3 regions of the Streptomyces sp. NBC_00038 genome follow, and region 2 is predicted to be linked to each of the others. Evidence: predicted binding sites of a transcription regulator. Region 2 holds the regulator's gene; each other region holds the start of a gene.

Region 1 (3,275 bases), 3.0 Mb from region 2:
CGCCGAGCTTCTTGTTGTACGCGGCGATCTCGCGCTCGCCCTGGTAGACCTGGATGCCGACGGAGGGCTGGTTGTCCACGGCGGTCGTGAAGATCTCCGAACGCCGGGTCGGGATCGTGGTGTTGCGCTCGATGAGCTTGGTCATGATGCCGCCCTTGGTCTCGATGCCGAGGGACAGCGGGGTGACGTCGAGCAGGAGGACGTCCTTGACGTCGCCGCGGATGACGCCCGCCTGGAGCGCGGCGCCCACGGCCACCACCTCGTCCGGGTTGACGCCCTTGTGCGGGTCCTTGCCGGTGAGTTCCTTCACCAGGTCGGTGACGGCGGGCATCCGGGTCGAGCCGCCGACCAGGATGACACGGTCGACCGCGGACAGTTTCACGCCCGCGTCCTTCACCGCCTGGTGGAAGGGGTTCTTGCAGCGGTCGAGCAAGTCGGCGGTCAGCTCCTGGAACTGAGCACGCGTCAGCTTCTCGTCGAGGTGCAGCGGTCCTTCGGCGGTGGCGGTGATGTAGGGCAGGTTGACGGTCGTCTCGGAGGAGCTGGACAGTTCGATCTTGGCCTTCTCGGCTCCCTCGCGCAGCCGTTGCAGCGCCATCTTGTCGTGGCCGAGGTCGATGCCGTGCGAGGCCTTGAACCGCTGGGCGAGATGCTCGACGACCCGCTGGTCCCAGTCGTCGCCGCCGAGTTTGGTGTCGCCGTTGGTCGCCTTGACCTCGATCACGCCGTCGCCGATCTCCAGGAGCGAGACGTCGAAGGTCCCGCCGCCCAGGTCGAAGACGAGAACGGTCTGCTCCTCGCCGCGGTCGAGCCCGTACGCGAGGGCGGCGGCCGTCGGCTCGTTGATGATCCGCAGGACTTTGAGGCCCGCGATCTCACCGGCCTCCTTGGTGGCCTGCCGCTGCGCGTCGTCGAAGTAGGCGGGCACGGTGATCACGGCGTCCGTGACGTCCTCGCCGAGATACGCCTCGGCGTCCCGCTTCAGCTTCTGCAGCACGCGCGCGGCCAGTTCCTGCGCGCGGTACCGGGTGCCGTCGATGGCGCCCGTCTCGGGGAAGCGCCAGCTCGACTCCCCCATGTGCCGCTTCGCGGAACGCGCGGTGCGCTCCACGTTGGTCACCGCCTGGCGTTTGGCGACCTCACCGACGAGCACCTCGCCGTTCTTGGCGAACGCCACCACCGAGGGCGTGGTGCGCGCGCCCTCCGCGTTGACGACGACCGTGGGGTCGCCGCCCTCCAGAACAGCGACCACCGAGTTCGTCGTACCGAGATCGATCCCGACCGCACGTGCCATGTCCGTCCCCTTCCGCCCGCCCTGCCCGGCTCTGCCCGCCCTCAAGCACAAAACTTGAGTGCGCATCTGTCAATGGGGCGGTGCCCTGCGCTTCAACGAGGCGGAGGCTCTGCGCGGGCCGGACATGACGGCGCCGCGGCCCCTTCAAGGGGACCGCGGCGGCGCATGGTGCATCCGTGTCAGGCGAGCTTCGCCGACAGCGTGATCGTCGTGCCGGTGAGCGCCTGGCTGACCGGGCAGTTCTTCTTGGCGTCCTCGGCCGCAGCGACGAAGGCGTCCTCCTCGATGCCCGGCACCGTGCCCTCGACGGTGAGGTGGATGCCGGTGATGCCCTCGCCGGGCTGGAAGGAGACGTCGGCGGAGGTGACGAGCTTGGTGGGCGGGGTACCGGCCCCCGCGAGGGCGTGCGAGAACGCCATGGAGAAGCAGCTGGAGTGGGCGGCCGCGATCAGCTCTTCGGGGCTGGTCTTGCCGTTCGCGTCCTGGGCGCGCGACGCCCACGTCACGGGCTGCTCGTCGATGGCGCCGGAGGAGTCGAAGGTGACGACGCCGTTGCCCTCGAGCAGGTTGCCTTCCCAGACGGTGTGTGCAGAGCGCGTGGTTGCCACGATGGGTCCTTTCGGGTGTGGTCCCGTTCCCGGGGTTCCGTATGCCCCATCCGATCACACCCGGGCCCGGAGCACCCAGCGGATCGGGCCGCGCCCGCTCAACTCACCCGGAACACCGGCCCCCGCGCGGTGAACGGCAGCCGCGCACCCTGCGGAATCAGGTACGCGTGCTCGCGCCGCACCCGTAGGACGTCGCACCAGCCGTCCGTGATCACCAGCATGGGCGCCCCCGGCGGGAAGTCGTCGGCGCGGTGCAGAAGGTCGACGCCCGGCTGCAGGACCGTACCGCCGCGCCCGCGCACCCGTACGCGTCCGGCGATCTCCGTCACCGGCAGATAGCCCGCGTCGTGCGGCGCGGCGTCGCAGAAGACGACACGCGCGGCCGGTACGTCACGGGCCTCGGCGTACGAGGCGATGGCGCCCAGCGCCTTGCCGAGCAGCGTGCGGTCCATGGAGGCGGAGGTGTCGAGGACCACGCCGAAGGTGCAGCGGGCGATCTCCTCGGGCGGGAAGTAGCGGCCCGCGCGCGGGATGTCGGGGGTGGCCGCCTGGCGGCGGGAGGGACGCGCGTACGTCCGCAGGGGCTCGGGGCGGGGCACGAACTCGTCGAACCAGCGGGCCAGTTGGGCGTCCCAGGCCAGCGGCGGATGGCTGAGCGCGCGGATCTCCTCGACCAGGCCGCCGGGCAGGAAGCCGCGCTCCTGCCGCTGGTGCAGGTCAAGACCCTGGCGCAGGCCTCTGCGGTAGAACTCGTCGAGGTCGACGTAGTCGCGCGGGGAGCCGAGCGGGCCGCCGAGCATGTCGCCGACGCCCTTGCCGCGCAGTGTGGACAGGCGGCGCATCCGGCGCAGGTCCGTCGCGATCCTGTCGTACACCTCCTCCGCCGACAGGTCCTTCAACTCCTGGTCGTACAGCAGCCCTTCGGGCATCGAGCCGACCTGCATCTCGTTCAGCCAGCCGTTGATGACGTAGTCCGCGGCGATGTTGAAGAGGTACGGGTCGCGGGTACCGCAGCGGTCGCTGTGGCGCAGGGCGGCGTGCAGCATCTCGTGGGCGAGGACGAACCGCCATTCCTCGTCGTCGAACTCGCGCAGCGGGTTGATGTAGATCTCGGCCGCCTCCGCGTTGACCGCGGCGATGGAAATGCCGTGGGCGCGGGCGAGTTCGGCATCGGCGACGACGGTGATGCCGGCCGCGATGCCGCCGAGGAGGGGGTAGGAGGAGACGAACCAGCTCAGCGCCTTCTCCCAGGGCTGCAGCCGGGTGGGTCCGCCGCGCATGGAGGCGCGGCGGCCGCCCGCCATGTCCATCGCGGCGGCCATGGTGCGGGTCAGCGCGTGCGCGAAGGCGAGCTGCCAGTCGGGCGCGGTGCC
Region 2 (3,275 bases):
TCGCTTCGGCGAGCGCACCATCCGCCCCGCGCGGGTGGCCGTCGCCGAGCCCCAGCCCGGTGCGCAGGCCGTCAAGTCCGAGGACACGGCGGCCGACGCGGCGGACGACAAGGAGACCGGTGGCCCGGACGAGGGCTGACGTTGAACGTATGAGAGAGGAGGGACGTCGAGGATGAGCACCAAGGACTTCATCGAGAAGGACTACTACAAGGTCCTCGGCGTCCCCAAGGACGCCACCGAGGCCGAGATCAAGAAGGCGTACCGGAAGCTCGCCCGCGAGTTCCACCCGGACGCCAACAAGGGCAACGCCAAGGCGGAGGAGCGCTTCAAGGAGATCTCCGAGGCGAACGACATCCTCGGGGACCCCAAGAAGCGCAAGGAGTACGACGAGGCGCGCGCCCTCTTCGGCAACGGTGGCTTCCGTCCGGGCCCCGGTGCCGGCGGCGGCAACTTCAACTTCGACCTGGGTGACCTCTTCGGAGGCGGCACCCAGGGCGGCGGTCCGCAGGGCGGCGGCTTCGGCGGCGGGATCGGCGACGTGTTCGGCGGGCTGTTCAACCGCGGCGGCGCGACCACCGGCACCCGTACGCAGCCCCGGCGCGGCCAGGACATCGACACCGAGGTGACGCTCAGCTTCACCGAGGCGGTGGACGGCGCGACGGTTCCGCTGCGGATGACCTCCCAGGCGCCCTGCAAGGCCTGTTCGGGCACCGGCGACGCGAACGGCACGCCTCGTGTGTGCCCGACGTGCGTCGGCACCGGCCAGGTCGCCCGGGGCTCCGGCGGCGGGTTCTCCCTCACCGACCCCTGCCCCGACTGCAAGGGCCGCGGTCTGATCGCGGAGACCCCCTGCGAGGTCTGCAGCGGCAGCGGCCGCGCCAAGTCCTCGCGCACGATGCAGGTCCGTATCCCGGCCGGCGTCAGCGACAACCAGCGCATCCGCCTCCGTGGCAAGGGCGCCCCCGGCGAACGGGGCGGCCCCGCGGGCGACTTGTACGTCACCGTGCACGTCGACGCCCACCCGGTCTTCGGCCGCAAGGGCGACAACCTCACCGTCACCGTCCCCGTCACCTTCGCGGAGGCGGCCCTCGGCGGCGAGGTCAAGGTGCCCACCCTGGGCGGACCCGCGGTGACCCTGAAGCTGCCGCCGGGCACACCGAACGGCCGCACCATGCGCGCCCGCGGCAAGGGCGCGGTCCGCAAGGACGGCACCCGCGGAGACCTCCTGGTCACCGTCGAGGTGACGGTCCCCACGGACGTGTCGGGCAAGGCTCGTGACGCCCTGGAGGCGTATCGCGAGGCGACCGTGGGAGAGGACCCGCGGGCGGAGCTGTTCCAGGCCGCGAAGGGAGCATGAGGACGCCATGGATGGAACCGGCCGTCGACGCAACCCGTACGAACTGACCGAGGAGACGCCGGTCTACGTCATCTCGGTGGCGGCCCAGCTCTCCGGCCTGCACCCGCAGACCCTGCGTCAGTACGACCGTCTCGGCCTGGTCTCCCCCGACCGCACCGCCGGGCGCGGTCGGCGCTACTCGGCCCGCGACATCGAACTGCTGCGCGCCGTCCAGCAGTTGTCGCAGGACGAGGGCATCAACCTCGCCGGCATCAAACGCATCATCGAGCTGGAGAACCAGGTCGCCGCGCTCCAGCAGCGCGTCGCCGAACTCCAGTCGGCGGTGGACGGCGCGGCAGCCGCGATGCAGCAGCGCGAGGCGGCGGTCCACGCCTCGTACCGACGTGACCTGGTTCCGTACCAGGAGGTTCAGCAGACGAGTGCGCTGGTGGTGTGGCGGCCGAAGCGGTCGCCCGAGTAACCGAACTGCGTGAAGGGGCCCGGAGGTTGAACCTCCGGGCCCCTTCGTCGTACGCGGCACTCCGCTCGGGTCAGAACCAGCTGGCCCAGATCCCGTACGCCTCGCTCCGCACGGTCTCCTCGACCCCCTCGGGGCTGATGTACACCACGCGGTAGTAGTAGAGGCCCAGACGGTCCGCGTACACGGTCGTGTCCGTGGAGGACACGGGCCACGAGTCGCTCACCACCCCCGCGTCGAGCGTGGACCATGCCCCGCCAGCCGGGTCCCACCGCTCCACCCGGTAGTCGTAACCCAGGTACACCGTGCAGGGAACGGTCGAGAACAGGCTGTCGTTGCAGCTCCGGTAGAGGTTCGGGTACGGGGCCTCGCCGACCCCGGTGCCCGTCCATCCCGGTGGCCGGGTGTCGGGCAGGGTGACCCGCACGTCCACCGGGTGGTAGCTCATCGGGGTGTACTCCGACTCGTCGTAGTCCTCCACGCCGGCGTCCGTGCCCGGCTGGTAGTCGTACCCGACGACCCGGTACACGTGCTCCTTCCCGTCGGGGACGGTCGCGCACAGGATCTCGGTCACGCCCAGGGAGTCCCCGCCCCAGCAGTTGCGCTTCCAGACCGTCTCGCCGGTGTCCGGATCGGTGCTGCCCTGCCACACCAGGTATCCCTGGACAGGGTCGGGGTCGTCGGTCGGGGCCGTCCAGGTGAGCCGTACACCCATCGGGATCCGCTCCGCCGTCAGGTCGGTGACAGGCCCCGGCCGCAGGGTGTCCGGAGTGGTGGCGGTCGCCGAGGCCGTACTGGGCTCCGAGGCGTGCCCGTATGAGTCGACCGCGACGACGCGGTACTCGTAGGCGGTCTCGGACTCGCCGGAGGCGTCCAGGCAGGAGGAGATGGCGGTGCGGCTGCCCTTCGCGTAGGCGGGGTCGGTGGCGGACGCCCACGAGAGGGTGTACGTGTACGGGGCTTCGAGCGTCCCGCTGTCGGGCGACATGTGGGAGACGCACTGGTCCACGACGGTGCTGCTCCCGGTCGTGGTGTCCGTCCGCAGGATCCGGAAGGAGGATTGCGTGCCGTCGTCGATCCCCCAGGGGTCGGAGGTGCGCCAGTCCAACTGCACGCCCCACTTGCCGTACGCGGCCGCGGTCACCCGATGGGCGGTGACGGGCTCCGGCCGTTCCGCCAGGGCGAGTTCGACCTCTGCCGGCGCGGCGGCGTTACCGGCCGTGTCCACCGACCGGACCACGTACCGGTAGGAGTCGGAGACGGCCAGCCGCTGCATCGGGACGACGTCCGTCGCGGTCGTCGTGGTGACCGTCGTACCCGTGCTCGCGGCCAGGGCGTCGATGTACCCGCCGGTGGACGGGACGTACTGCAGTACCTGGTACGAGGCGGCCTCGTCGGTGGGCGACCACACCAGGTGGGGAACGCCCGCCTCGTACTCGACGCGGGCGTCGGTGACGGGCG
Region 3 (3,275 bases), 1.5 Mb from region 2:
CCCGGCGTACTTCGTCTCAGGGGCGTTCGCTTGCTGCGCGCCGCCCGCGTGGCGACGTACGTGAACCACGGACGGTCGTGGCTCAGCCACTCGTCGAAGTGCGGCGGATCGGTGCGCTGTGCCGGTAGTGGTCCGGCGTCAGGCGCCGCCGGTGAACTTCGCGCTGGTCAGCGTCGCCTCCACGCGCCACCCGAGGGACTCGTACAGTGCCCGCCCGTCCGGCGTTCCGGCCAGTACGCCGGTCACGGCGCCCTGCGTGACCGCCGCGTGTGTCAGCGTGCGCATGACCAGGCGGCCGAGCCCCCGCCTGCGGTGCCGCGGGGCCGTCTCGATCTGGTCGACGACCGCGGTCGCGCCCGTGGGGGCGATCTGGCCGCGCGCCGCCCAGGAGCCGTCGGGTGCGGCGAGCAGAACGCGGGTGACACCGCCGCGCGACCAGGTGCGTAGGCGGTAGCCGTCGGGGACGTGGCCTTCGGGGACGGAGGCGTGGGGGATGTGACCGTCGGAGGCGCGGCCGTCCGGAGTGGCCCGCTCGGTGGCGCCGGTGAGCCGCGCCGACATCAGATAGCCGGGCTCGGGGTCGATCCACCAGCCCTCGCCGAGCCAGGGCCGGACGGTCGACGGCTCGGCGAAGACCTTGAGCCAGACCCCGGCGCCGGTCACTCCGTCGGCGATCTTCCGGACCGTCGCCTCCTCGACCGCCTCGTTCGTCATCCCGAGAACGTGCCGCGAGACGTGCTCCGCCTGCCCCACGTCGACCGTGTATCCCCACGGTTCGACCACCGGCGGAGCCGCCCCGCGCGAGACGACCCAGCCGTCGACCCAGGCCCGTACGATCTTGTCCACCAGGACCCCCTGTAATAGCTCTATGTCACTATGGGGCCTTACTTTAGCGCCGCAGGTGGCGAGCCCGCCGGGGGAGACCACACATACGGCGTGGTCGTGGTCACGGCGTGGAAGCCCAGGCGCCGCAGGATCGGGGCGCTGTCGTCGGAGGCGTCCACGTGGAGGAAGCGGACGCCGCGGGCGGTGGCGAGGGCGGCGCGGGTGGCGACCAGGGCGCGGTAGATGCCCCGGCCCCGCCACTCGGGCAGCGTCGAGCCGCCCCACAGGCTCGCGAACTCGGTGCCCGCGCGGAAGACCAGCCAGGCCGCGGAGACCACTTCGCCGTCGGCCTCGGTGACGTAGACGGCGATCTCGTCGGGAGCGGCGTCGATCCGGCCGATCAGGTCGTCGGCGAGCCAGCTCCAGTCGTCCCCCCACACGGCCGACTCCATCGCGGCGATCCGGTACATGTCCACGTCCGCCGTGACCCGCCGCACGACGACACCCTCCGGCACGGCCGGCTGCCGTACGGCCATCTCCTCCGCGAGTCCGACGACCACCGTCTCCCGCTCCTCGGGCACGAAACCCGCGGCACGCAGTCGTTCGGTGAGGTCGGCGGGGTGATCGTGTCCCCGAGTCTTCCACTCCACGGCCTCACCGCGCCCGGCGAAGTAGTCCCGCTGCCGTGCGATCAGACGGTCGAGTTCCGCTCCGCCCACTCCGAGGTCGCGCGGCCCGCTGACGAGCCCGCGGAACTGCCCGACGATCCGCAGCAGTGGCCCGTCCTGTTCGTACGTGACTCCCGTGGGAGGGGTGGGAGGGGCGCCGCGCATCTGGTCGTCGTAGGCGGCTAGAAGGGTGTCGGTGTTCGTGTCTGTCACCGGGAAGACGCTACGGACCGTGCGGGTTGAGGCAACTGATTATCGGGGTGCGCAGCCGGAGCGCGGGGCTCCCTCAGTCCCGGTCCCCGGCCCCCACGACAGCGATCGCTGACAGCGAACATCCCCGGGGAACACCAGAGCGCTCACAAGCATTGAGTCCATGTAGCTCAACTTGCTTGTCGAGAGGAAGATCATGGCTGCCGATACGACGTCCACACCGCTCACCCTGCCCGTGCTGCCGCTCGACGACGAGGTCGTGCTGCCCGGAATGGTGGTTCCGCTGGATCTGAACGACACCGATGTACGTGCCGCGGTGGAGGCTGCTCAGGCCGCCGCCCGTTCCACGCCGGGAAAGCCGCAGGTGCTGCTGGTGCCGCGGGTCGACGGGACGTACGCGCGCACGGGTGTGCTCGGCACCGTCGAGCAGGTCGGCCGCCTTGCCGACGGCGACCCGGGTGCGCTGATCCGCGGACGTGGGCGCGTGCAGATCGGCGCCGGGACCACGGGTCCGGGAGCCGCTCTCTGGGTGGAGGGGACACGCGTTGCCGAGACCGTGCCCGAGCCGCTGCCCGGCCACGTCAATGAACTTGTCAAGGAGTACAAGGCCCTCGCCACCAGCTGGCTGCGCAAGCGCGGCGCCTGGCAGGTCGTGGACCGCGTCACGGCCATCGACGACGTTTCCGCCCTTGCCGACAACTCCGGTTACTCACCGTTCCTCTCCACCGAACAGAAGGTGGAGCTGCTGGAGACCGCCGACCCGGTCGCCCGCCTCAAGCTCGCCACCGAGCAGCTCCGCGAGCACCTCGCCGAGCAGGATGTCGCCGAGTCCATCGCCAAGGACGTACAGGAAGGCGTCGACAAGCAGCAGCGCGAGTTCCTGCTGCGCCGCCAGCTCGATGCCGTACGCAAGGAACTCCGCGACCTCAACGGGGAGGCCGGGGAGGACGAGAGCGACGACTACCGCTCCCGCGTCGAGGCCGCGGACCTTCCCGAGAACGTCCGCGAGGCCGCCCTCAAGGAGGTCGAGAAGCTGGAGCGCGCGAGCGACCAGTCGCCCGAAGGCTCCTGGATCCGGACCTGGCTCGACACCGTGCTCGAACTGCCGTGGAACGAGCGGACCGAGGACGCGTACGACATCCAGGGCGCCAAGGCGATCCTGGACGCCGAGCACGCTGGTCTGGAGGACGTGAAGGAGCGCATCACCGAGTACCTCGCCGTGCGCAAGCGCCGCTCCGAGCGCGGTCTCGGCGTGGTCGGCGGCCGCCGCGGCGGTGCCGTGCTCGCGCTCGTCGGACCTCCCGGCGTCGGCAAGACCTCGCTCGGCGAGTCCGTCGCGCACGCCATGGGGCGCAAGTTCGTACGGGTCGCCCTGGGCGGCGTACGCGACGAGGCCGAGATCCGCGGACACCGGCGTACGTACGTCGGCGCGCTGCCCGGCCGGGTCGTCCGCGCCATCAAGGAGGCCGGGTCGATGAACCCGGTCGTGCTCCTGGACGAGATCGACAAGGTCGGCTCCGACTACCGCGGTGACCCCGCGGCCGCCCTTCTCGAAGTGCTCGACCCCGCCCA

The links. The regulator HspR, encoded in region 2, represses chaperone genes until heat shock. The targets are predictions, from matches to a motif close to TTGAGNNNNNNNNNCTCAA.
Region 1: the regulator HspR is predicted to act here: its motif matches at 1,349-1,367, upstream of dnaK (molecular chaperone DnaK).
Region 3: the regulator HspR is predicted to act here: its motif matches at 1,859-1,877, upstream of lon (endopeptidase La).

What each region holds. Positions count from the first base shown of each region.
Region 1 covers NZ_JAPELQ010000001.1:8,653,416-8,656,690, reverse strand. The annotation lists gene dnaK (molecular chaperone DnaK) at 1-1,294, opposite strand, end outside; gene OG219_RS38880 (OsmC family protein) at 1,474-1,902, opposite strand; gene OG219_RS38875 (hypothetical protein) at 2,001-3,275, opposite strand, start outside.
Region 2 covers NZ_JAPELQ010000001.1:5,611,489-5,614,763, forward strand. The annotation lists gene grpE (nucleotide exchange factor GrpE) at 1-139, shown strand, start outside; gene dnaJ (molecular chaperone DnaJ) at 173-1,357, shown strand; gene OG219_RS25405 (heat shock protein transcriptional repressor HspR) at 1,365-1,817, shown strand; gene OG219_RS25410 (PA14 domain-containing protein) at 1,888-3,275, opposite strand, start outside.
Region 3 covers NZ_JAPELQ010000001.1:7,139,118-7,142,392, forward strand. The annotation lists gene OG219_RS32440 (GNAT family N-acetyltransferase) at 139-846, opposite strand; gene OG219_RS32445 (GNAT family N-acetyltransferase) at 885-1,658, opposite strand; gene lon (endopeptidase La) at 1,900-3,275, shown strand, end outside.